Regions from separate parts of the Sporosarcina sp. Y352 genome, predicted to be linked through region 2. Evidence: a T-box and tRNA genes for the amino acid it is inferred to sense, from the RefSeq annotation. Region 2 holds a T-box; the other holds one or more tRNA genes.
What was found. The T-box of region 2 lies ahead of ileS (isoleucine--tRNA ligase). A T-box ahead of a tRNA ligase gene usually reads a tRNA of that ligase, here a tRNA-Ile.

Region 1: it encodes a tRNA-Ile, which carries the amino acid that the T-box ahead of ileS (isoleucine--tRNA ligase) is inferred to sense. The anticodon was not compared.

The regions. Positions count from the first base shown of each region.
Region 1 covers NZ_JBXCJE010000021.1:17-8,471, forward strand. The annotation lists tRNA gene AC1TO6_RS20105 (tRNA-Leu) at 1-73, shown strand, start outside; tRNA gene AC1TO6_RS20110 (tRNA-Arg) at 165-241, shown strand; tRNA gene AC1TO6_RS20115 (tRNA-Pro) at 268-344, shown strand; tRNA gene AC1TO6_RS20120 (tRNA-Ala) at 461-536, shown strand; tRNA gene AC1TO6_RS20125 (tRNA-Met) at 563-636, shown strand; tRNA gene AC1TO6_RS20130 (tRNA-Ile) at 644-720, shown strand; tRNA gene AC1TO6_RS20135 (tRNA-Ser) at 738-830, shown strand; tRNA gene AC1TO6_RS20140 (tRNA-Met) at 879-953, shown strand; tRNA gene AC1TO6_RS20145 (tRNA-Asp) at 957-1,032, shown strand; tRNA gene AC1TO6_RS20150 (tRNA-Phe) at 1,094-1,169, shown strand; tRNA gene AC1TO6_RS20155 (tRNA-Gly) at 1,177-1,247, shown strand; tRNA gene AC1TO6_RS20160 (tRNA-Ile) at 1,255-1,331, shown strand; tRNA gene AC1TO6_RS20165 (tRNA-Asn) at 1,333-1,407, shown strand; tRNA gene AC1TO6_RS20170 (tRNA-Ser) at 1,415-1,505, shown strand; tRNA gene AC1TO6_RS20175 (tRNA-Glu) at 1,514-1,585, shown strand; partial or broken gene AC1TO6_RS20180 (RNA-guided endonuclease InsQ/TnpB family protein) at 2,319-3,767, opposite strand; gene sigY (RNA polymerase sigma factor SigY) at 4,014-4,544, shown strand; gene AC1TO6_RS20190 (YxlC family protein) at 4,531-4,875, shown strand; gene AC1TO6_RS20195 (CPBP family intramembrane glutamic endopeptidase) at 5,414-6,205, shown strand; gene AC1TO6_RS20200 (serine hydrolase domain-containing protein) at 6,368-7,354, shown strand; partial or broken gene paiA (spermidine/spermine N(1)-acetyltransferase) at 7,532-8,049, shown strand; gene AC1TO6_RS20210 (FMN-binding negative transcriptional regulator) at 8,071-8,455, shown strand, end outside.
Region 2 covers NZ_JBXCJE010000002.1:275,257-288,137, reverse strand. The annotation lists gene AC1TO6_RS04350 (dihydroorotase) at 1-698, opposite strand, end outside; gene AC1TO6_RS04345 (aspartate carbamoyltransferase catalytic subunit) at 700-1,578, opposite strand; gene AC1TO6_RS04340 (solute carrier family 23 protein) at 1,750-3,036, opposite strand; gene pyrR (bifunctional pyr operon transcriptional regulator/uracil phosphoribosyltransferase PyrR) at 3,104-3,646, opposite strand; gene AC1TO6_RS04330 (RluA family pseudouridine synthase) at 3,904-4,830, opposite strand; gene lspA (signal peptidase II) at 4,833-5,306, opposite strand; gene ileS (isoleucine--tRNA ligase) at 5,444-8,206, opposite strand; T-box leader at 8,364-8,581, opposite strand; gene AC1TO6_RS04315 (DivIVA domain-containing protein) at 8,634-9,143, opposite strand; gene AC1TO6_RS04310 (YlmH family RNA-binding protein) at 9,356-10,132, opposite strand; gene AC1TO6_RS04305 (YggT family protein) at 10,159-10,449, opposite strand; gene AC1TO6_RS04300 (cell division protein SepF) at 10,476-10,922, opposite strand; gene AC1TO6_RS04295 (YggS family pyridoxal phosphate-dependent enzyme) at 10,919-11,611, opposite strand; gene AC1TO6_RS04290 (PRC-barrel domain-containing protein) at 11,681-11,926, opposite strand; gene sigG (RNA polymerase sporulation sigma factor SigG) at 12,005-12,787, opposite strand.

The DNA.
Region 1 (8,455 bases), on a different contig from region 2:
GCGGAACTGGCAGACGCGCTAGACTTAGGATCTAGTGCCTTCGGGCGTGGGGGTTCGACTCCCTTTACCCGCACTTATAATGCGAAACTGGCAGACATACAGGACTTAAATTCCTGCGGTCATGACTACCGGTTCTCGGCATAGATACTTAATTATACTTATATGCGCTCGTAGCTCAATTGGATAGAGCACCTGACTACGGATCAGGAGGTTGTGGATTCGACTTCTGCCGGGCGCACCATTATTTTTTATCAATTTATATATTATCGGGACGTAGCTCAGCTTGGTAGAGCACTTGGTTTGGGACCAAGGGGTCGTAGGTTCGAATCCTGTCTTCCCGACCATTAAACTTTTTAAGCAGTTCTATCGCTTAAAGAAGTTACCATTTTAAGCAGTTCCACCGCTTAAATAAGCTATCATCTTAAGTAGAGTTGTTACTTAATTAATTAACCCTTACATTGGGGCCTTAGCTCAGCTGGGAGAGCGCCTGCCTTGCACGCAGGAGGTCAGCGGTTCGATCCCGCTAGGCTCCACCAATTACAAAAACTATATATATTATCCTGGCGGCGTAGCTCAGCTGGCTAGAGCGTACGGTTCATACCCGTGAGGTCGGGGGTTCGATCCCCTCTGCCGCCATCTTAAGGGACCTTTAGCTCAGTTCGTTAGAGCATACGGCTCATAACCGTCTGGTCGCAGGTTCCAGTCCTGCAGAGTCCACCAATACTTTATATAATCACGGAGGTATACCCAAGCTCGGCTGAAGGGATCGGTCTTGAAAACCGACAGGGGAGTCAAATCCCGCGGGGGTTCGAATCCCTCTACCTCCTCCATTATCACTAAGTGGTGAAATGCATTTGAATAGTTACTCATATTGTTGTCGCGGGGTGGAGAAGTGGTATCTCGTCGGGCTCATAATCCGAAGGTCGCAGGTTCAAATCCTGCCCCCGCAACCAAATGGTCCCGTGGTGTAGCGGTTAACATGCCTGCCTGTCACGCAGGAGATCGCCGGTTCGATCCCGGTCGGGACCGCCATTTTTATTAGTATTATCATAGGGTTTAAGAAAAGTGAGAGCTTACTGTAAACCGAATATGTGGCTCAGTAGCTCAGTCGGTAGAGCAAAGGACTGAAAATCCTTGTGTCGGCGGTTCGATTCCGTCCTGAGCCACCATAATTATGCGAGTGTAGTTTAGTGGTAAAACCTCAGCCTTCCAAGCTGATGATGAGGGTTCGATTCCCTTCACTCGCTTCAAAGAGGGCCTATAGCTCAGCTGGTTAGAGCGCACGCCTGATAAGCGTGAGGTCGGTGGTTCGAGTCCACTTAGGCCCACCATTCCGCAGTAGCTCAGTGGTAGAGCAATCGGCTGTTAACCGATCGGTCGTAGGTTCGAGTCCTACCTGCGGAGCCATTTTTTTGGGGAAGTACTCAAGCGGCTCAAGAGGTGCCCCTGCTAAGGGCATAGATCGCGAAAGCGGTGCGAGGGTTCGAATCCCTCCTTCTCCGCCATATTCTTTGGCCCCTTGGTCAAGCGGTTAAGACACCGCCCTTTCACGGCGGTATCACGGGTTCGAATCCCGTAGGGGTCATAATAAAAAGCAGCTTTACTAGTTCATTGAGAACTAGTAAAGCTGCTTTTCGTTTGCTTCGAGACACGCCCGAAAAATGTTTTGGCATACCAGAAGAGATACTTACGCATTTTGAGTGATTTATATTAAAACCGATTTTTCCTATTCAGGAGATGTCGGTTTTTTGCATTCAAAAAGGTATTGAAGGGAGTTGGAAGAGGATCTATTGAAATATGAATATAGGGTTATTTTAAAACGCATTTACTTAGCAATCACTATGTATAAATACGTTTATCTACTTATTTAAAATACAAAATTCAGTCGTGGGAGATTCATGAGTGTTTTTTATCTTGTCGCTGAAATGTTAATTGTCGGATTCCCAATTTGTCTAATTGCTTTAGTATTTATAATGTTGCACTAACGGGGCAGCATTCCTGTTTGAAGGATATTCGGGGTCTTGAAAGAAAAAAAGCCCTCTAGTATGATGAGGGTGTCAACGACCATTGACCCATCATCAAACAAGGAGGACTTCTTTATGCGGTTTAAATGCAATGAAAAAATTAATCAAGTTAGTTAGTTAAAGAAGACATACTTAAACAAATCATGTAAGTAGTTTGATAATACTATAGTAATTAAAAAAGTACTCTGAACTCGTTGAATGAGCAACAATACCTTGGTTTTTAGTCAAATATATAACTTTCAAGTAAACTTAATGAACCTCCCACGACTGAAGTCACGGGTTTCAGGGTTGGTGCTATCGCACATTGACCACTTGAGGCTGGGAACACACAGCCGCTATACCGTTAGCGAATGCTTTCGGCACTACTTTTCTTAGGATGTTTGCTGCACCATTAACATCCGCATTTATTAAAAAAGTATTTTTAGTACGGTAAATACCGCGTTTTAATCTTTTTCCACTGAATATTTGTTTGACATTATTCCCCGATTTGTAGGTTGGAATAATGTCATCATCTAGAAAACTAGCCTGTGATGTGTAACTTTCTTCAGTTACAATCACCGAAATACCCTCGGCATTTGCTTTGTAAGTAATTAATTCTATTAGCAATGAGTGTGGCACTTGGACAAAGTTTTGATTGTTTCTTTTCCCTAATTCTATTTTTTGTTTCCAACCCACATTCTTGCCAATAACAATTGCATCAATGTTTCTTTCCACGGCTATTTTCACGATATTGAAACTAACTTTATGGAAAAAGTCTTTGATTTGTCTATGTCTTGCGAAATCTAATTTCACTAATTTTTCAGACTGGAAGTTTCCTTCTTTTGATTTCTTCCCGTTACGAAGAGCCGCGTAGTAGTAAGCGCGCATTTTGTTGTACCATTGGTTGATGGATTTAACTTTACCGCCTTTAAAAAGGACTGGAACGTGCTCTGTATTAAAAACTAGCGCTGCAATGTTATCAAGACCTAAATCGATACTCATGCATCGCTCCAATTTGAAGGATACTTGTTTTTTCCTCTCGATTAAAAACACTAATTCAACAGTAAAACAATTGTGCTTGGGTATGATTCTCACTTGTTAAAACTTACCGTTGAAATTTGCTAACTTACCAATATTTATTTTACTTTTGGTTTTTGGAAAGCTCAGGAATTTACCGTCTTTATTTTTGCAAATCTGATTCGAAAGAGTTGATTCTTTCCTGCTTCCTTTAGGTAGGTAACCAGGAATAGAAGGTCTTCCTGTATATTTTCCTGGGTTCTTTTTGAAGTCTTTCAAACTTGCGAAAAAACTAGTCCAATTTTGTACAACATTTCTAAGAACTTGTTGATTTATCTGACCTGGCAATGAATAATAGTCTGTTTGTTTAATTGTTTTAAATAGACAATCAAGAAAATTGTAACCTAAGAAGGATTTTTCTTTTGAAGGTAACTCAAATAGGTTTTCCTTTATTTCTTTTTGTTCGTCTTTCGGTTTCATTTGTTCTTTTTCTAATTTTTTGCTAAATGCTCCTTGTTGATTTGCATTCATTTTATCAATATTGTCACGAATTGTGTTCATTACTTCTATTTGTAAAGGCTGTAACACACCTACATTATTTAAAGCAGTGTATACCTGCCTGATAAAGAAATTTGTCGTGTTATATAGTTTATTACTATTTAGACAAAGTTCATCGAAATAAGTATACATTTTATGACCATTTTTAATATTGATTTGAAAAGTTCGATATTCTTTATTCGGCACCATAGTTTGTCACCTGCCTTCCTTAAGAATATTCTACCAAATGGAACATAGGTTTGCCCAGTGATGTTACTTTAGAACAAAAAAGGAAAGCCAATTCATCCCACGACTGAAGTCACGTGTGTTCTTGGCTTAATCATAAATACTAATAGGTGGCTAAATGTTTTTGTTGTGATTCTTTATTTTGAAAATGAACGATTTTCCCCAGTTAGTCGTATTACATATAGATTATTATTGTCTGGAGTAGATCTCATGGATGAAAAGGATTTAATTCGAAAGGCGAAAATAGGAGATACATTGGCTCTTTCGAAACTGTTACAACAGAATTATTCGTTCCTATTTAAGTATTTAATGAAAGCTACCCTTCATCCACAAATCGCAGAAGATTTAACACAAGAGACTATGATGAAGTGTATTGAAAAAATCCAACTGTATAATGGTGAATCCAAGTTTTCCTCATGGCTCATAACAATCGCAACAAACCTTTTTATCGATCAACAGCGTAGAAAGAAGCGGGAGATAAACTGGCTAGAGCAGGAACAAGCTCTCCGAAAAATGAAATGGATTGCAGCCAATATGAACGAAGAATGGACTGATGTACTTGATGTACTTGCTCAAATTAATGAAGAAATACGTATGCCAATCTTGTTAAAGCATTATTACGGATATTCATATAAGGAAATTGGGAAAATGATGGGTATTGCAGAAGGAACAGTAAAATCTCGAGTTTCAAATGGTCTAAAAAGTATACGAAAGGAGTTGGCTGAACTTGAAGGAGTATGATTCTAAAAATAGTAAATCTATGTTGGATGATGAAGATGAATTAACGGTTAAGCAATTAATAGATGGTTTAGAAAAACTGGATCAATGGAATCCAGTATCTACTCCACACTTACAATGGTTTCAACAGAATGTTGAATTAGAGAAAAAAAGAATACGAAAAAAACAATGGAAAGACCTCCTCACGTTTATGTCTGTTGCAGTATTTGTGCTTTCGGTTGTGATTGCTGTCGTTTATCGTCAGCCAATTCTTTTTCTATATTTTCAGCTTGTGGGGATTATCTTATTGCCCTTAGCTCTTAACAAAACTAGAAAGAAGGTCAGTAATGAATGAACTTAAACGAACTAAGTAGCACACCGCTTTGGTTATTGGTAGTGATTGCATTCATTCTGATTTGCCAGAGCTCATGGATGTTTTGGGATGCACAGATGAGGGGACACAATGCTTGGCTATGGGGCTTTTTAGGCCTTATTCAATTTCCAACGTATCTTATTATCTATCTTATTTTTGTAAGAAAAAAATTTAAAAGAAAAATCTCAGGAACAAATTCCTGAGATTTTTTTATTTATTTTTTCGTGAGTGAACGATTAGACGAACGTAATCGTATTAAGGGTAAGTAAACAATTTGGAGGAGGAAAAATGAATGAACTGTTAAATGGAATCCCATGGGGAGTGATTGCGCCAATTCTTGTCTTACAATTAATTCTAAGCTGTTTTCTGAGAGATTGTTGCTATTAGATGACATCTTTAACAATACGATAACTAAACTTGTAGAATATCTTGTCTTCGACGAAGATGTTTTCTATCGTTAACAGAGAAAACAAAAATTCATAATTTAATGACCTTTAAACTAAAATCAAGGAGGTTAGCTATGATAAAGCAAAAAAGTGTTAAAGGATTATTCATTTATCTCTTGGTTGGAATCATTGCAATTTTTTTCTCCATTCTTTTTGTACTATCGACAAATCGGACCCAATTAGAGCAATTGAGCGAAATGACGGGGTTCTCAGGACCGCCTGAAATGTTAGCCTTACTCTCCGTCATACCAAATTTTGTTTTATTTATAATTTTTCTTGTCATTGGATTTTTCATTGCTCATAAAGTGGGTTTAAAATCTGTGATTATTCACCCTCACGCTAGAGAAAAGCCAAAATCAGAGTGGATAAAAGGGATTAAACTAGCTATCATACTCGGTTTGATTGCAGCGGTCGTTTTGAGAGGTTTCGATTATCTTTTCCGACCGTTCTTACCAGATGGTTTAATAGAACTATTACGACCTTATAGTACGTTAGAATTTATAACAGCTTTACTCTACGGAGGAATTCTTGAAGAACTACTAACGCGTTTTGGGTTAATGAGCTTGTTAGTCTTTATTTTTTGGAAACTATTTGATCGAAAATCGGCAAAACCTTCTAACTGGGTCTTTATCGTTGCCATATTCATTAGCGCATTATTATTTGCATTAGGTCACTATGGCATAACCGCAAGTAATATAGAAATGACACCATTCATTTGGTTCCGAATGATTCTCCTAAATGGTTTACCTGGTTTCTTCTTTGGCTGGATTTATTGGAAGCACAATCTAGAACTTGCCATGCTTGCACATATGTTTGCACATATTGCTATGAATATACTAATGTTGATTTACTCCTTATTTATGTAAAAGTATCAGAAAAGTTACGTCCATTTACTAATAAATTGGATTAACTAATAAGGTTTCAGTCAAAATCGTTATTATAATGATTAACATGGGGGAGGTAAGCATATCGAAATTCAAAAACAAAAAGTCCGAAAAATTTTCGGAAACCTTACAAAAAAAAAGCAAATACATGAATCTGTTCTTCTCGTAGAAAATTCCAATGGAGATGTTTCATACAGCTTTGGGTACGGGGGGAAGAATATAGATACGCCATTCTTTATTGCAAGTATCACAAAGCTGTTCACAACCACTTGTATTTATATATTGAGAGAGCAGGGAAAACTGTCACTGGATGATGAAATAACAAGATATTTAAAAAAAGACACATTAAAGAACCTTCACGTATACAAAGGCCGAGAGTATTCTAATAGACTTACAATTTCGAACTTATTGTTTCATACAAGTGGATTGAGGGATGTGATTGAGGAGGGGAGCAATAAGTCGAAAAAACGTGCTATCCTTTATAAGGATGTGCAAATTGATTTTAATGAAACCCTATTAAAGACGAAGGAAATTAAACCACACTTTGCACCAGATATGGGAAAAAGAGCTCATTACGCAAATATAAACTTTGAAATTCTCGGAAAAATAATTGAAATAGTTACTAATTCAACATTGGAAGATGTGTATAGACAATTAATTTTTGATCCATTAGAACTTAAAAGTACTTATCTTCCGAAAGATGAGGATGATTTTATCCCGTATGTGTATTATAAGGACACTGCCTTATACCGTCCAAAATTACTTAGGAGCGTTCGCGCAAGTGGCGGTTGTGTTTCCACGGCTCGTGAATTAATGGTATTTATCAAGGCTTTTTTTAAAGGAAATCTATTTAATAATACTGTTTTTCATGAACTAAAAGTAAACAACAGATTGCAGGCTTCTATGCTTCCAATTCATTACGGTTCAGGATATATGAGAGTTCCACTAAATGGTCTTGCAACAATTTTTATGGGAAAAGGTGAGTTAATTGGTCATTCTGGTTCAACAGGTTCCTTTGCATTTTACTATCCCGAAAGTGACATGTTTTTTATTGGAGATGTCAATCAAATGGAAAACCCCTCGACTCCTGTACGGTTGGTGATGCGACTTGCCATGACTATAAAATCATGAAGATTAAAGTATCTTCCATTAAGCGCAATTTTTAAATAAAATCCTCTTTACTTATTGTGCTAACGGATGCTTTAGTAAAAGAAGAAAGGGTTCTATCTTTTTTAAAATTAGGTCTTGATAATTTTAGTTCAGTCGCCAAACGGCAAAAATACGCTCGTTGACGTCAGATATATTCAAATGGGTATAAATATAAAAAAGTGTATACTTGAAGATTCACGCGAACTTCAAGAAATTAGTCAAGAAACATTTATTGAGACATTTAAGCATCAAAATGCACCAGAAAATATGAATGCTTATTTTGAAAGAGCATTTAACTTAAAACAATTAGAAAAGAATTATCCAATCCTTCTTCGCACTTCTATTTTTGTTGTTTTAATAATGAAGTCGCTGGATATTTGAAGGTCAACACCGATAATGCTCAGTCGGAAGAAATGGACGTTGGATCACTTGAAATTGAGAGGATTTATATTAGGAGCAAATTTCAAAATCATGGGCTTGGTAAGTGCCTTCTAAATAAAGCGATGGAAATTGCGATAGAATGTAAGATAAATAAAATCTGGCTAGGTGTATGGGAAAAAAATGAAAAGGCTATTGCTTTTAATAAAAAAAGGGGGTTTGTTCAAACTGGAGCCCACTCTTTTTATATGGGTAATGAAGAACAAGTGGACTTTATAATGATCAATACGATCACATAACTGTTTTGAAAGGGGTTTACTATGTATATTCCTAAATATTTCAAAGTCAAAGATGCTGATAAAATTTGGGATTTTATTCAAAATAACTCTTTTGGCACGATTGTCACAACAGAACAAGGAAAACCAATTTCCACTCATTTGCCATTGCAGTTAATGAAGGAAGGAGATACTTACTATATAACAGGACATATGGCTTATGGGAATCCTCAGTGGAGAACACTCGAAACCTGTGAAGATGTACTGGTTATGTTTCAAGGACCACATGCTTATATCTCTTCTTCCTGGTATGAAAAGGAAAATGTTCCGACATGGAACTATCAAGCTGTACATGCATATGGTATAGCCAGCATTTTGGATGAAGAAGAGCTTAAACAGGACCTGGCAATGTTGCTTCAAAAATACGAAA
Region 2 (12,881 bases):
CTGACATGACAAACATGATAATGAGCGCCTGCTGCTTCAGCCAGTAAAATATCCCGCGCGATATGGACCGATTCCGCTATTGAAGGGATGCCAGGGAGACCGAGCTCCTTATTGCGTTTCCCCTCATGCATTGCGCCTCCGTAGATGAGCGTATTGTCTTCACAGTGAGCAACAATTGCCATTCCGATTTCGGCAGCATCTTGCATCGCTTCATACATCATTCCTGCCTGTTGCACCCCAACACCGTCATCTGTGAATGCAAATGCGCCATATTCTTTCAATTCCGCAAGATTCGTGCGTTCTTTTCCGGCTTCCCGAATTGTAATGGAAGCGTATGGAAGGACTCGAATTAGTGATTTCTGAGCTATCAACTCATTGACGAAAGTCAGATTTTCTTTTGTATCCGGAACCGGCCTAGTATTCGGCATTGCACAGATTGTCGTGTAACCGCCTTTTGCTGCTGCTAGCGTACCACTTTCAATTGTCTCTTTATGCTCCCCGCCTGGTTCCCGTAGATGCACGTGGACATCAATGAAACCTGGTGCTAGTAAAAGTCCTTGTCCATCGATGATTTGTGCACTCCCGGCATTTAGCTCCTGACCTATTTCCGAGATTTTATCATCTGTCATTTTTACATCTGTAGTAATAAGTTTTCCGTCTTCGTTAAGCATCTGAATCCCTTTAATCAGTTTCTCCATGTTAATTCCTCCCTTTCAAAACTATCTCCAACACAGCCATACGTATGTAAACACCATTTTCCATCTGTTTAAAGATCCTAGATTGGTTGCATTCAATAAGTGATTCTGAGATTTCTACTCCTCTGTTGAAAGGTCCTGGATGCATGATGATGGCATTTTCCTTCATCATCTTCGCACGAGCTTCTGTCAAACCATATCGTTCATGGTAACTTTCTTCAGTAAAGATTGAGCCTACTCCGTGCCTTTCATGCTGAACACGCAGAAGCATGACTACGTCACTCGTACTAATTACTTCGTCCCACGAATCAACGCTCTCAAACTCTCCTGCCCATTTAGCTGGGCAAAGGAAAGTCACATTGGCTCCGAGTTTTGTCAATGCATCTGCATTGGATCGAGCAACCCGGCTATGTGTAATATCCCCTGCAATTAGAACATTCAGACCTTTAAACGAACCGAACTCTTCCTTGATTGTGAACAAATCCAACAATGACTGCGTCGGGTGCTGACCTGCCCCATCTCCGCCATTTATAATGGATACATCCGTTCTACCAATCAATTCCTTATAGTATCCGTCTTCAGGATGACGGATAACAAGTGCATCCACACCGATTGCTTCAAGCGTTTTCACCGTGTCATAAAGAGTTTCACCTTTTAGTGTGCTTGAGAAATTTGATTCGAATGGCAGTACTCCAAGGTTAAGTTTTTGTTCGGCCATTTCAAAACTCATTTTTGTCCGCGTACTAGGTTCAAAAAACAAGTTACTGACAAAGTATTTCCCGGGCAATTCCCGTGTTCCAAGTTTTTTAAATGTATCTGCACGATCAAGGATAGTCATGATTTCAGCTTCACTCAGATCTTTCATGGATAGAAGATGTTGCATTCAGTTTATCCCCCTTTTATTGGTAAGCGACTAAACTCTATATCAGGATTTTTTAAAAAACGAGCCTTCCCGATAAACGGAAAGGCTCGTTAAGTATGACAATCCTCATCCTTCACTCAGATGGGCGTCTACGAACCTTTTCCTGACTCTCGGGCAGTGTTAAAAGGTTTTCTATTTAGTTTTATCGTCCATGCTATCATTCGTTCGGCCTGGTAGCACTAAGTTGAGCAGTACACCTACAATTGCTGCAAGTGCCATTCCCTCAATTTGAAACGTATCATTGAATTTAACGGATGCTCCTCCAATACCAATTATGAGAATAACAGATGCAATTACCAAGTTTCGCTGATTTCCGAAATCGATTTTATGATCCACTAGCATGCGTAAGCCAGACGAAGCGATAATTCCGAATAGGAGAATTGAAACCCCGCCGAGTACTGCTGCAGGAATTGTAGCGATTAACGCCATAACTTTACCTAGGAATGAGAAAGCTATTGCGAAAACTGCTGCTCCTAAAATTACATATACACTGTAGACACGTGTCAGTGCTAGAACACCGATATTTTCACCGTAAGTTGTCTTTGGTGGACCTCCGACAAAGCCGCTTATTAGCGTTCCCAGTCCATCACCCAGTAAGGAGCGATTCAATCCCGGATTTTTTATATAATCTCTTCCAACAATTCTACCGAGAACGAGCTGATGGCCAATATGTTCTGATATCGTTACGATTGCAATTGGCACCATCAGAGCTAACAGCGTGGGCGTAATGATGAATTCGTAATCTACTCCGGGTATAAGCATTTCTGGAAATTCAAACCATTTCGCTTCCAAAACTGCTGTAAAATCCAATATCCCGATGAATGCCGAGTAAATGTATCCTACTATGATGCCGATAAGTATTGGCATCAAACTAACAATTCCCTTAAAGAACATGATGCAGATTATTGCAGCTGCAAGTGTCACAATTGCCGCGGAAAAATGAAGCAGGTTGTATACCTTTTCATCCCCGACCTGAATCGTACTTGCCATGCTAACTGCAGTCGATGATAGTGCAAGTCCTATAACGATGATGACTGGTGCCACTACAATTGGAGGTAAAACTTTCATAATCCAAACATAGCCTGTTTTCCATATTAGCAGTGAAATGATACCGTAGACCAAAGCGACAAACATACTTCCAATCATCGCGCTACCAATGCCACCTGTTTGGGTCGCTACTTGAATCGGGATGATAAAAGCGAATGATGAGCCTAAGTACGCCGGGACTTGGAATCGTGTAACAATGATGAAAACGATTGTCGCAATCCCGCTTGTTAGGAGAGCGATTGCTGGACTTAACCCCACTAGTTGAGGAACTAGTATTGTCGCTCCAAACATAGCAAACATATGTTGTAAACTAAGAATAATCCACCTGGCAGTTGCTGGTTTTTCATGGACATCTAAAACTTTTTCGTTCATAGTCATTTTCCCCCGTACGATGTACTTTATTTACTTTCTAGTCTTCGGGAGATATTCCCATTCGCTTTTATTTAGAATGAATTGAAACGCTATCTTTGCCGTCGGTCTCTTGTACACTGACCACGACCTGCTCATCGTTCGATGTAGGGATATTTTTCCCTACAAAGTCGGGTCGAATCGGCAATTCACGATGGCCTCGGTCGACAAGTACTGCAAGTTGAATTGTCGCTGGTCTACCTAAGTCCATAACTGCGTCCATCGCCGCACGAACCGTTCTGCCCGTGTATAAGACGTCATCCACTAGGATCACTTTCTTATTTGTCACATCATGCTCAATGTCGACTTGCTGCACGAGAGGTTCGTTGTTGCTATGTTTAAGCATTAAATCGTCTCGATATAATGTAATATCAAGTTCACCCGTTTTAATGGGCTTCCCTTCAATAAGCTCGATTTTCTCTGCAAGTCTCTTGGCGAGGTATGCACCACGCGTCTTGATGCCGACAAGAATACATTCATCAATTCCTTTGTTGCGTTCGATAATTTCATGAGCAATTCTCGTAACTGCCCTGCCAATTGCTTGTTCATCAAGAATATTTGCTTTTTCTGCCATTTGAACATCCTCCATTTCCCAATTTTCACTGTCGATTGTCGATTATAATACCATCCTGAAGCCAAGAGGGTTAAGTGGTTTCTTTTTTTTTATAAAAAAACCCTCCCAGCCAAGGACGGCGGGAGGGTATACGTGCAGAAATAAATGTACATAGAAACTGCGCGCAGCAGTTTGACTGTACTTCCGTGCAACCTTCCCAGCCTCTCTGGACTGATGTTAAAGGTATCGCTATTCAATTGCTTCGTTCAGTATACAATTCACTCTTCTGTCTTGTCAACACTTTTTCTGACTTTATCAACTAATTCTTTAAAGTCTTCTGGCAGAGGACTGTTAAACTCCAAATACTCGTCAGTTACAGGGTGCTTAAAGCCAACTGTACCTGCATGCAATACTTGTCCATTAAACTCAAGTGTTTTTTTAGGTCCGTATTTCGGATCTCCGACGAGTGGATAACCGATGTATTTCATATGAACTCGGATTTGATGCGTACGTCCCGTTTCCAATTTACATTCGACTAATGTGTAATCGCCAAATCGTTCAAGTACTTTAAAATGCGTTACGGCATGTCTTCCTTTATCGACAATCCCCATGCTTTGACGCTCACGTGGGTCACGGCCAATCGGAGCATCGATGGTTCCATTATCATGAGGTATATGACCATGAACAAGTGCAGTGTATACACGCGTTACTGTCCGTTTAACAAGCTGGTCGACCAATGATACGTGCGCTTTATCATTTTTTGCGACCATCAACAGGCCTGAAGTATCCTTATCAATTCTGTGGACAATACCTGGACGGAGCACACCATTTATACCTGAGAGATCCGTACAATGATGCATTAGCCCATTAACAACTGTTCCTGACGGATGACCCGGCGCCGGATGGACAACCATACCGCGCGGTTTGTTGACAACGAGGACATCTTTATCTTCATAGACAATATCAAGATTGAGGTTTTCTGCAACGACGTCGAGTTCTTCCGGCTCAGGTTCATCCACCGTTACCGTATCACCTAGTTTTACTTTATAATTCGGTTTCACTTGTATACCGTCTACAAGAACAAAGCCATCTTTCAGCCATGTTTGAATTTGTGTACGTGACCATTCTGGGTTGACTTCCGACAACGCTTTGTCAATACGACTTCCCTTGTGTTCTTCAGTTATTTCGATTTCAATTATTTCCATACCTACACCTTTTTCTTGTTCTTTTTTTCATCCATAATTATATGAATGATGATGATAACTACGCCAACTGTCAATGCCGCATCCGCCACGTTAAAAATGGGGAAATCATAATTGATAACCGGAATCATGACATCGACGAAATCGACAACTTCCTTGCGCCATAGACGATCAATGAAATTCCCAATTGCCCCGCCAAGCAAAAACATTAGACCAATACCGAAGAGCGGTTGACCTTTCGCTTCTTTATGAAAGTAATAAATGATGCCGCCTGCAACTACAACTGTGACAATATAAAATAACCACATTTGACCTTCGAGCATTCCCCATGCCGCTCCCCTGTTGCGGTGAGATAAAAGCCCCAAATAAGGTTCTGCAATACTGATTTTTTCACCAAGTTCCATATTTTTAACGACAAGCCATTTAGTAATCTGATCTAAAACTATGACCAATGCCGCCAATCCGTAATAAATGAACAATCCAAATACCCCCGTCCGACAGATTACGTACTATTTTACCACATAGACACCTATATGAGCGCGTTTCAACGCTAAAAAAAGCCGCTGCAGCAAGCTTAATAAAAAGACTGCAGCGGCGGCTTTCAATTTAACCCGTCTTACGAATAATGCTCTATCACGACTTCTGCACAACGCGTACATAGTGTTGGATGTGTTTCGTCAGTTCCTATTGTTTCGGAAATTGTCCAGCAACGTTCACATTTTTCACCATCTGCCTTTTCAACAAGAACACTTACCGTATCCAGTTTCAAAGTACCTTCAGGCATATTGGTAATATCACCTTCAGCAAATTGCGATACGATGAAGAATTGTGCGAAATCGATATCGTCCGCCGCGAATACATCTTTCAGGTTTTCAGGGACAGCAACCGTTACTTTCGCTTCAAGCGACTTCCCGATCACTTTATCATTCCGCGCTTCTTCAAGCGCCTTCAGAACATTATCCCGGACAAGCATCAAGGTAACAAAACGTTCACGCAATGCTTGTGCTGTTTCCCCAAGATCTTTCGCGTCAGGCATATCTGTAAGCTGAATACTTTCTTCCGTCTTATGTTCAACAAATGCCCACAGCTCATCTGTCGTATGCGGAATAATTGGTGTCAATAATTTCAATAGCGAAATCAAGGTTTCATACATTACTGTTTGCATTGCCCGACGATGTGGATGATCTGCACCTTCGATATATACAACATCTTTCGCAATATCAAGGTAGAACGAGCTCAATTCACCAGTACAGAAGTTATTTACTGCATGATATACATTTGCAAATTCGTAATTATCATATGCTTCACGTACTTCTTTAATCATATCCTGCAACTTCACATAAACAAATTTGTCTACTGTACGCAGATTTTCAAATGCGACTGAGTCAGTTGCCGGATTAAAGTCCGATGTATTCCCGTGAAGGAAACGTAGTGTATTACGAATTTTTCTATATACTTCAGAAACTTGTTTGAAATTTGAATCCGACACTCTGACGTCCGCTGTATAGTCAACAGAAGATACCCATAGACGAAGAATATCTGCACCCAGCTGATTCATCACTTTCGCAGGAACGATGACGTTACCGATTGATTTACTCATTTTACGTCCTTCGCCATCCAGTGTGAAACCATGGCTTAGCACGCCCTTATAAGGCGCATGGCCATTAATCGCAACACTCGTCGTAAGGGATGAATTAAACCATCCACGATATTGGTCAGATCCTTCAAGATAGAGATCAGCCGGATAGACAAGATCATCTCGTTCTACAAGTACACCCTGATGCGTCGAGCCTGAATCGAACCAGACGTCCATGATGTCTGTCTCTTTTGTGAATAGACCGTTTGGACTTCCAGCATGTGTGAAACCTTCTGGAAGTAAATCTTTTGCATCGCGTTCGAACCAGATGTTAGACCCATTTTCACGGAACAATTCCGAAACGTTGGCGATTGTTTCATCCGTAATGATTGGTTCTCCATTTTCAGCATAAAATACTGGAATTGGTACTCCCCATACACGCTGACGTGAAATACACCAGTCGCCGCGGTCGCGAACCATATTATACAGTCTCGTTTCACCCCATGATGGTGTGAATTTCGTATTTTTTATTGCGTCAAGCAATTCTGAACGGAACGATTCAATTGAAGCAAACCATTGTGAAGTCGCTCGATAAATTACCGGTTTTTTCGTACGCCAGTCATGTGGATACGAGTGAGTGATAAATGATAACTTCTGAAGTGAGCCCACTTCTTTGAGCGCTTCAGTAACTGCTTTGTTTGCATCTTCATAAAAGAGCCCTTCAAAGCCAGGTGCCTCGTCCGTCATAACGCCACGGTCATCAATTGGTGAAAGCGCATCAATTCCGTATGACTTAGAAACATAGAAGTCATCTTCCCCGTGACCCGGTGCTGTATGGACACACCCCGTACCAGCTTCAGCTGTGACGTGTTCACCAAGCATGATAAGTGAGTCGCGATCATACAATGGGTGTTTGGCAATGACACGGTCTAGCTCAGTACCTTTTAGTTCACGTTCAACCGCATAATCTTCCCATCCGAGCTCTTCAGCTACAAATGTAAGTAAGTCTTTAGCGATTAGGAATTTTCCTTCTCCTGTTTTAACAATGACGTATATAAATTCAGGATGGACAGAAATTCCCAGGTTTGCAGGAATCGTCCACGGAGTCGTCGTCCAGATTAAGAAATTAACATCTTCATCAATCACACCAAGTCCATCTTTAACAGGGAAACTAACATAAATAGATGGAGATTTCTTGTCTTGGTATTCGATTTCTGCTTCAGCTAGTGCAGATTCACTCGAAGGAGACCAGTAAACCGGTTTTAGTCCTTTATAGATATAACCTTTTTTCGCCATTTCTCCAAAAACTTGAATTTGACGTGCTTCAAATGATGGCTTCAGCGTGATATATGGGTTATCCCAATCGCCCCTTACACCAATCCGTTTAAACTGGCTACGTTGGCTGTCAATCTGACTAAGTGCATATTCTTCACACATCTTGCGGAATTCAGCTACAGTCATTTCTTTTCTCTTTACACCTTTGTTAACTAATGCCTGCTCAATCGGTAGTCCATGTGTATCCCAACCTGGAACGTATGGAGCATGGAATCCTGACATTGACTTGTGGCGGACAATCATGTCCTTCAACACTTTGTTCAAAGCATGGCCCATATGGAGATCGCCATTTGCATATGGAGGACCGTCATGTAAAACAAAAAACGGGCGCCCCTCAGTTCGTTGTTGTACTTTTTTATAGATGTCCATCTCTGCCCATTTCTCTTGCATTAAAGGCTCTTTGTTAGGTAAGTTTCCTCGCATTGGGAACTCTGTTTTTGGCATAAGAAGTGTATCTTTATATTCCATATTGTTTTCCTCCTTTAAAATTGAAAAGCGTAATCAGTTCGCACATTTAAAAAGCGCAGAGTACCCAGAATCCAAGTTTAACCAACGACTTTCGTAGATTATCCTCTGGCGAAAAATTTTATGATTTTCCGAGCAACAAAAAAAATCCCCACCCCTAAAAAGGGACGAAGAATTAATCTCGCGTTACCACCCTACTTGCAGCAAACAGATTTGCTACCACTCAGACACCATAACGGGGTGTGTCCGGGATTACGTAAATCATTCCATAATCCGGCTCAAGAGTGATCTTCATTTCCAAATTGTTGACCGGGCTTCCACCATCCCCGGCTCGCTGTACACAATTTCGGAAAGTACTTTCTCCTTCAACGCCTGTTCTAAATATATGCATATAATTATATGTGTGTATTAAGACCAAAGTCAAGTTTACTTACGAATCTAGGTCAGCAACCATTTCTAAGCGTTCTGCGTCGATTTCATATTCTAGCAAAACATCCCAGTCATCTGACTGGATAAGGTCAAGTTGCGCTTCAATAAGCATTTTAAACCGCGCACGGAAAACCTTGGATTGTTTTTTAAGATCTTCAACTTCCACAGAAATCTGACGTGCACGTGAAAGTGCTTCATTAACGATTCGATCCGCATTTTTTTCAGCTTCTTTGATTATCAATTTCGATTCTTTCATTGAGTTACGTCGTACATCCTCCGCAGCTTCTTGGGCGATAAGAATTGACTTATGAAGCGTTTGTTCAATTGTGTTAAAGTGGGAAACTTGTTCCGTTGATTGTTGTAAACTGGCTTGTAATGTTTTGTTTTCCGCAAGAACGTTTTCATAGTCTTTCATGATTTGTTCCAGGAATTCGTTTACCTCATCTTCATTATATCCACGGAACTTGCTTGCAAACTCTTTATTATGTATATCAAGTGGTGATAAAGCCATTTAAAGCATCTCCCTTTTAACGTATTCATTCTCTATTATACATGTTGGAACATCAGATGACAGTTCTTTTTTTAAACTATTGTCTGATAAAGTGAAACTTCAATTAACAGAGAATTATCATTCCATTGATTGTAAAAGAACTCAGATTACGAACGCCGCGTGATGGTTAAGTCTTAGAGTAGGAGGCATACTGCCCGTTAATGAAGAATAATTCATTCTAATTTCCCTACGACGAGTCTGATTTTATCTTTGCGGGTTCTTCCTTCAATTGCAATCACTTTAAAACGACCTGAACCTCTAACTGATATCATATCCGATTCTTGTAGTTCAAAAGTGGGTTGATCACGTATAGCCCAGTTCACTTTCACTTTTCCACTATGTATAAGTGAAGCAGCTTTCGGGCGTGCAACATTCAATAGAGCCGCCGTTACAACATCGAGTCTTAAGGAGCTGACAATATACATTTCCTCTGTCCATGTATCTGTCGTGTCTATCCAATCTTCAGAATTACGACTTTCTTCAACCGTCACTTTCGCTTTTCCAATCGATATAAAGTTCGCAGTCATATAATCATTTAACTCGTCCACAACCGCAAACTGTACCTCATCATTATCCACTCGAATGTCTCCAAACTTCGAACGATCAATGCCTAATGACATCATCGAACCAAGAATATCCTTATGATCTAGGGACAGAAACTTTGAAGCGTATTTGACATTGAACATGGCGATACGATAATCATCCATTTCCGGTACAAAATAATCAGGATAAATAAGAACTCTTCTACGTTCCGCATCAGGAAATGCGCCACTCGATCCGACAACTAAACTAGAACTTCCCGCGAGCGATTCAACAATACGTAGCTGCCTTGGATCTAAGAATCCTGTTAATTTAGGTGAATACGTATCCTCCACTTCACGAATCCAGCCAATCGCGGTTTCTATGAAAGGTTGTTCATCTTTTCTAAAGTGTTGCAATATTGTTTCCATTTATTTCTCTCCTTATAGAAAAATCCTCACATAAGTGAGGATAACATAATCATTTTATACACTTCAAAAATCCCCTTTGAGATTAAGCTCAAAGCGAATAACCCTACGATTGGTGAAATATCAATCATACCTAGTGGTGGAATGAACTTTTTGAAAAAACCTAAATATGGCTCTGCAATCTTTTCAAGCATTTTACCAAACTTAGTTTCACGTGAAGCGGGTACCCAAGACATAAGGATATATATAATAAGTAGTATTGAGTAAATTTGAATTAGCCATGCTATACCTCTATAAAGTAATGTTATGATCTCTGCCATTCTATTCCGTACACCTCATTCAATTTCTATCTTTCAAAATAATCGGAGATTGCGCCATCAACTTCTACATTTTCAGGAACGCATAGGAATATATCCGTCCCAATCCGTTGAATGTCTCCACCTATTGCATAAACTGTACCGCTCAAGAAATCGACAATTCGAATTCCCTGGTCCCGTTCGATTCGCTGTAAATTCACTACAACAGCGCGTTTATTTTTCAAGTGTTCGGATATATCTTGGGCTTCTGCATAAACACGTGGTTCGATAAGAACGACTTTTGAAGACTTCTGGAGACTTTGCAAACTGACGACCGTAGCAGATTGCTGTGGTTCTCCAGTTGTTTGTTTTCGGGCAGGTACTCTGCGAGGTTGCTCTTGTACTGGTCGCTGTTCTTCACGAATCGGTTGTTCTTTAACGTCGCTTTCTTCATCTTCCAGATAAAACCACTTCTCAAATTTGTTTTTGATGCTCATGTTTCTCCCCCGCTTTCTGCTCCGACTAGTGCGGTACCGATTCTAACATGGGTTGCCCCTTCTTCAATAGCGACTGTGAAATCGTTCGACATTCCCATTGATAGTTGAGTACAAGGTGCATGTGTCAGTTCTTTAACTGAGATGCTGTCTCTGAGTTCCCTTAATGAACGGAAAACTGTACGGATTGCATTCATATTCTCAGTGAATGGAGCCATTGTCATAAGGCCTATAATTCGGATTTTATCAAAAGCCGCAGCTTCATCAATGAAGCTTTCAAGCTCATCTGGCATGACACCAGATTTAGTTGTTTCACCAGAGACATTCACTTGAATAAAACACTCGATTGTATGGTTTGCACGCTTTTGAATCTCTTTTAGTAAACTAAGTCTGTCTACTGAATGTAGGTAATCAATCTTGTTTATGATATCTTTTACTTTTCGACTTTGAACATTACCAATAAAATGCCATATCGCATCATTTTGAATTGTTACCTGCTTCTCAAGAAGAACTTCGGGACGATTTTCACCCAGATGTTGAATACCTGTTTCCAAAATTTCAGAGGTTCTTGCTACCGAAACTTCCTTTGTGACGGCAACGACCGTTATTTCCGACCTTTTTCGACCTGCTCGATCACACGTAATTTGTATAATTTGTTCAATTTCTTCTATCCGACTTTGAAGGTTTTCCATTATTATCACTACTTTTCATATATCTTGTATTTCATTGTACCAACCTAGCCCGTACATATCAATTATAAATCATTTTCCTGATACCTTTTTACCTACAAGTACGATATCTTTTCCTATTGTTGTAATGTCTTTTAGATTGACACTTTTAGTATCTTTGTCTTTTCCATCAAAAAAACTGCTTCGATCTCCACCTCCGACAAGCAATGTTTCGACTTTTCCCGTAACAATATCAATTGTGGCATCTTGAACAAAACCTAGGAACGAACCCTTAGTTGCATCAATAACCTCTTTTTTTTGCATTTCTGAAAACTTCACAAAACCCCTCCTATGATTGAATATATGCACACGAACAAAAAAATAACGCAATGCAATCGCTGCATTGCGTTACTATTATCAATTTTGTTCCATTCCTTCTCGTATCGTTTTAACTGCACTCTTCTCTAATCTTGATATTTGCGCTTGAGAAATGCCCAATTCTTTTGCAATTTCCGTCTGCGTCTGTCCCAAATAAAATCGTTTGGATAGGATGGATTGCTGCCTCTCATCCATTGATGATACCGTTTCTTTTACAGATACATATGTCAACCACCGCTCTTCTGACACGGTTTTGTCTTGTATCTGATCCATCATGAACACGGGATCCCCACTGTCTCCATTCATAGGTTCATGAAGTGACATGGGATCTTGAATTGCGTCTAGTGCAAATAATATATCGTCCGCAGGAATCCCGGTTGCTTCTGACAAATCTGAAATTCGCGGTTCTCTTTGATTGTCGTTAATGAATTGTTCTTTGGCTCTGATGGCCTTATATGCAATGTCTCGTAGTGATCTTGATACCCGTATTGAATGATGGTCACGCAAATGTCTTTTTATTTCTCCGATAATCATTGGGACTGCGTAAGTTGAAAATCTGACGTTATGTTTCAAATCAAAGTTGTCAATCGATTTAAGTAAGCCAATGCAGCCGACTTGAAATAAATCATCCGCCTGTTCTCCCCTGTACGCGAACCTCTGAACTAAGCTAAGGACAAGACGCAAATTACCAATAACAAGTTCTTCTCTTGCTGAATGATCTCCACTTTGAAGCCTGACAAACGTTGCTTTCATCACATCATTTGTTAGTAATGGCAATTCGGACGTATCAATTCCACAAATTTCTACTCTAGTACGTACCATTCGCTTTTCCTCCGCATTCTGTAGATGACTGTACAAGATAGTCTGTCCGCAGTTGTCCAGAATATGCGGGAATCCGCTTCGCCAATTTCAACCA